Regions from separate parts of the Bariatricus sp. HCP28S3_A4 genome, predicted to be linked through region 1. Evidence: predicted binding sites of a transcription regulator. Region 1 holds the regulator's gene; the other holds the start of a gene.
The links. Region 1 encodes HrcA, which represses chaperone genes, less so after heat shock. Its sites were predicted from a motif close to TGTTAGCACTCNNNNNNNNNGAGTGCTAACA; they were not measured.
Positions count from the first base shown of each region.

Region 1 (2,473 bases):
GGAGTCGGGATGTGAGAAAAGAAAGGGTGCAAATCTGCCGTGGCCTGCGCTTCCTACGGAGGAGGAAGAACGGGAGATGTATCATCAGACAGAGCAGATCCTCGTCGGTGCGGGATATCAGCGGTATGAGATTTCCAATTATGCAAAGCCCGGATACCGATGCAGGCACAACTGCGGGTATTGGAGAAGAGTGCCGTATCTGGGGTTCGGCGTGGGTGCCGCCACATTTTTTGAAGGGGCAAGATACAGTAATCCGGAAAAGATGACGGAATACAGGGATAATTTTGAAGAAAAATTTTCCGGAGAAAAACTCAGCCTGGAAGATGAGATGGAGGAATTCATGTTTCTCGGACTGCGCATGACGGAAGGCATATCGAAAACAGAATTTGAGGAAGCCTTTGGAACCGGGATCGAAGCGGTCTACGGAAAACCGATCCGGAAACTGAAAGGTATGCATCTTATAGAAGAACATGAGGACCGTATCGCGCTTACAGAACAGGGAATCGATGTGAGCAATACGGTATTTGTGGAGTTTATGTTTTGAGAAAAGGACTGTCATATGGCAGTCCTTTTGCGATAAAAAAGTGTAACTATGAAATATTTATAAAGTGGGTTGACAAAGCGTGTTGGGAGTGATACATTAATAAGCGAAGATGATGTTAGCACTCGAATATACCGAGTGCTAATAAAACAAAGGAGGGTGCAGATGGAGTCTATACAGGAACTTAGTGAGCGGAAAACGAAAATCCTTCATGCCATCATTAAGAATTATTTAGACACCGGAGAGCCGGTGGGATCGAGAACGATTTCCAAGTATACGGATCTGAACTTAAGCTCTGCAACGATCCGGAATGAAATGGCGGATCTGGAAGAACTGGGTTATATCATGCAGCCTCACACATCGGCGGGAAGGATTCCATCTGATAAAGGATATCGATGGTATGTAGATATGCTGATGAGCCAGAAAGAGCAGGAGGTCACAGAACTCAAGGAGCAGATGCTGGAGAAGTCAGATAAGATGGATCAGCTCCTAAGGCAGGTCGCGAAAGTACTGGCAACGAACACCAATTACGCGACGATGATTTCCTCTCCGGTATATAACAGGAATAAGCTGAAGTTCATCCAGCTTTCACAGGTAGATGAGAACCAGTTGGTCGTCGTCATTGTGATGGATGGAAATATCGTAAAGAACCAGATTATTACACTGGAAGAGCCATTGGATAACGAAGCATTGCTGAAACTGAATATGCTGTTAAATACGGCACTGATCGGACTGTCGGTGGAAGAGATCAATCTCGGAATGATCGCCAGACTGAAGGAACAGGCAGGGATTCACAGTGAAGTGGTCAGTAATGTGCTGGATGCAGTGGCGAATGTGATACAGCTTGATGATGACATGGAGATTTACACCAGCGGCGCAACGAATATTTTTAAATATCCGGAGCTTAGCGATAAGCAGAGCGCTCAGGAGATTATCAGTGCTTTCGAAGAAAAGCAGCAGCTGGCAGCGCTGGTATCAAAGACGATGGCCAGCAGCGAGAATAAAGACATTCAGGTCTATATCGGAAATGAATCCAATGTGGAGAAGATGAAGGACTGCAGTGTTGTCACAGCGACCTATGAGCTTGGTGAGGGTATGCAGGGGACCATTGGAATCATTGGACCGAAGCGGATGGATTACGAACATGTAATGAAGACGTTAAAGACTCTGATGGCGGAACTGGATGAGATTTTCCACAGGGATGGTTAGAACATCAGGACTATGAAAGGAGAAAGGTGGCAGAACCGTTGGATAATCAGATGAGTAATGAAGAAATGGTAAAAGAAGCAGTGGAAGAGGCAAAGAAAGCCGCCATGGAAGCGGAAGCAGAAGAAGCTGCTGAAAAAGAAAATGATAAGGAAGAGGATTCCGAAGAAAGTCGGGAAGGTGAGAACAAAGAGGCCGGCGAAGCAGATGCGAAGGAAGAAGAAAAAACAGAAGAAACTGCGGAGCCGAAAAAATCAAAGCTTTTTGAAAAAAAGAATAAAAAAGACAAGAAGGATGAGCAGATTGCAGATCTGACAGATAAGCTTACCAGACAGATGGCAGAATTCGATAATTACAGAAAGCGGACTGAGAAAGAAAAATCAGCCATGTATGAGATCGGTGCAAAAGATATCGTGGAAAAGATTCTTCCGGTCGTTGATAATTTTGAACGCGGCCTGCAGTCTGTAGCTGAGGAAAACAAAGAAGATCCGTTTGTGCAGGGAATGGATAAGATCTACAAGCAGCTTATGACAACACTGGAAGGCATCGGTGTGAAACCGATTGAGGCGGTCGGACAGGAATTTAACCCGGATTTTCATAATGCAGTGATGCATATTGAAGATGAAGAGGCCGGAGAGAATGTCGTGGTCGAGGAATTCCAGAAAGGATATATGTATCGTGAAAGTGTTGTGAGACACAGCATGGTAAAGGTTGCTAATTAAAATA
Region 1 is NZ_JBQHSE010000001.1:126,551-129,023, reverse strand. Features, by position in the region: gene hemW (radical SAM family heme chaperone HemW) at 1-544, shown strand, start outside; gene hrcA (heat-inducible transcriptional repressor HrcA) at 707-1,750, shown strand; gene grpE (nucleotide exchange factor GrpE) at 1,777-2,469, shown strand.

Region 2 (2,473 bases), on a different contig from region 1:
CGAACGCAATTATCAGAAGAGAACGGTGGCATTTATCGAAAACGGCTCCTGGGCTCCGATGGCTACAAAGGTTATGAAAGGCATGCTGGAAAAGAGTAAAAATCTGACCTATACAGAGAATACAGTACGTATCATGTCAGCACTGAATGAAGAGAGCAGTGAACAGCTGGAAAAATTGGCCGATGAGCTTTGTGTAGACTATATTGCACAAAATACAGAGACAGCGAATAAAAATGATCTGTCTGCACTTTTCAACATCGGATACGGGTTGTATGTGATTACATCCAACGATGGAAAGAAGGATAATGGTCTGATCGTAAATACAGTATCTCAGGTTACAAATACTCCGAACCGAGTTGCTGTAACGATCAATAAGGCAAATTACTCTCATCATGTGATCAAACAGACAGGAATCATGAATCTGAACTGCCTGTCTACGGAAGCACCGTTCCGTGTATTTGAGAGATATGGTTTCCAGAGCGGAAGAACGGTTGATAAATTCGAAGGCGTTGAAACACTTCGCTCTGATAATGGACTGGTATTCCTGCCGAAATACATTAATTCATTCATGTCGTTAAAGGTAGAACAGTATATAGATCTGGATACACATGGAATGTTCATCTGCAGTATTACAGAATCCCGTGTGATCTCTAATGTAGAAACGATGACCTATACTTACTATCAGAATTATGTAAAACCGAAACCACAGACCGAAGGAAAGAAAGGATTTGTCTGCAAGATCTGCGGTTATATCTATGAAGGCGATGAACTGCCGGAAGACTTTATCTGCCCGCTGTGCAAGCATGGAGTGGCGGATTTTGAGCCGATTGCGTAGAGGAAGATGTGTGGTTGTGCGTAACACGCAATAAGAATATTGAATCAGAAGATGCCCTGAAATGCCGAAACTGAACGGTGTTTTGGGGCATCTTTTATGTTGATTTAGAACAGTAAGGAATTGTATTTCGTATTTCCTTATGTTAGAATACAGACAAAGCATTTAGTTCTATTTGTCTAAGCGAAAAGTGTCTGATTTTATCTCATACATCAGAATTTTTTAGAAATCTCAATGCTTGCAGATATTTATGCGAACATTACGAAAAATGCGAATCTGTACGGGACACAATGAAGAATTGATGAATATGCGCCAGACCCGCGCGGAGGGGTATGAGGATGGCGAAGCCGCTGGAATGATAAAGGGCGAAGCGATTGGAAGGCAGCAGATTAATCAGTTGAATATTCTTCTTGAAGAGCAGAATCGGACGGTAGATATCATAAAAGCAGCAAATGATCCGGAGTATCAGAAGAAATTATTGGAAGAATTTTCACTATAAGGAGTTATAAGCGAGTTCTGAATTTAGAAGAAAAGATAATTAGAAAATAAAGAATAGAAACAGTCATTGCAGAATATTGGACGCTGTATTTCAATTCCTGCAATGGCTGTTTTTGATTCTGAGGAGAGAAAAAAATTTAAAAAAAATTAGCACTCACCTATTGACAGTGCTAACAATAAGTGTTATATTACAACTAGAACAAGGGAAGAGGAAAAATAAAAGAACAGAAACTGAATCTCGAAGTTCAAATCTACAAACAATATAACATACATATATATTTTAAGAAGGAGCGATGTTTTATGTTAATGCCTAGTATTTTTAGAAACGATGTATTTGATAACTTTTTTGAGGATCCATTCGGAAGTTACGGGGCAACGGATTTGATGAGTACAGATATCCAGGATAAGGATGGCGCATATGAGATTACGATGAATATCCCGGGTGCGAAGAAAGAAGATGTACAGGCAGAACTGAAAGATGGTTACCTTACCATTCATGCTTCGGTAAATGCGAAGAGAGATGACAAAGATGAGAAAGGACATTACATCCGCAGGGAAAGATATTCAGGAACCGGAAGCAGAAGTTTCTTTGTAGGAGATGATGTGACGGAAGAAGATATCAAAGCAAAATTCGAAGACGGAACACTGAAGATGATAATCCCGAAGAAAGAAGCCAAACCTGCCGTTGAGACAAAAAGGTTTATTTCGATTGAAGGATAATGGATAACAGATAACAATAGAATATTAATTGAATCGAATGGAGGAATGACTTATGATGACACCGAGTATTTTTGGAAATGACTTTTTTGATGATTTTTGGAGTTTCCCGTTTTATAATGACAAAGATGTAAAGAGAATGGAAAAGAAAGCCTATGGGCGTGGCGCTAAAAATATCATGAAAACGGATATCAGAGAGCATGATACAGGATATACGATTGAAGTGGAGCTTCCGGGCTTTAAGAAAGATGAAGTAAAGGTATCGCTGGAAGATGGATACCTTACGATCAATGCTGCGAAGATGCAGGAGGAGAATGAGAAGGATAAAGCGACCGGAAAATACATCCGTCAGGAACGTTTCTCCGGAGCTTGCCAAAGAAGCTTCTATGTAGGTGAAGATCTGACGGAGGAAGATATTAAAGGAGA
Region 2 is NZ_JBQHSE010000006.1:95,743-98,215, forward strand. Features, by position in the region: gene ACTNBF_RS05030 (flavin reductase) at 1-835, shown strand, start outside; gene ACTNBF_RS05035 (hypothetical protein) at 1,101-1,331, shown strand; gene ACTNBF_RS05040 (Hsp20/alpha crystallin family protein) at 1,631-2,050, shown strand; gene ACTNBF_RS05045 (Hsp20/alpha crystallin family protein) at 2,103-2,473, shown strand, end outside.
Region 2: the regulator HrcA is predicted to act here: its motif matches at 1,476-1,506, upstream of ACTNBF_RS05040 (Hsp20/alpha crystallin family protein).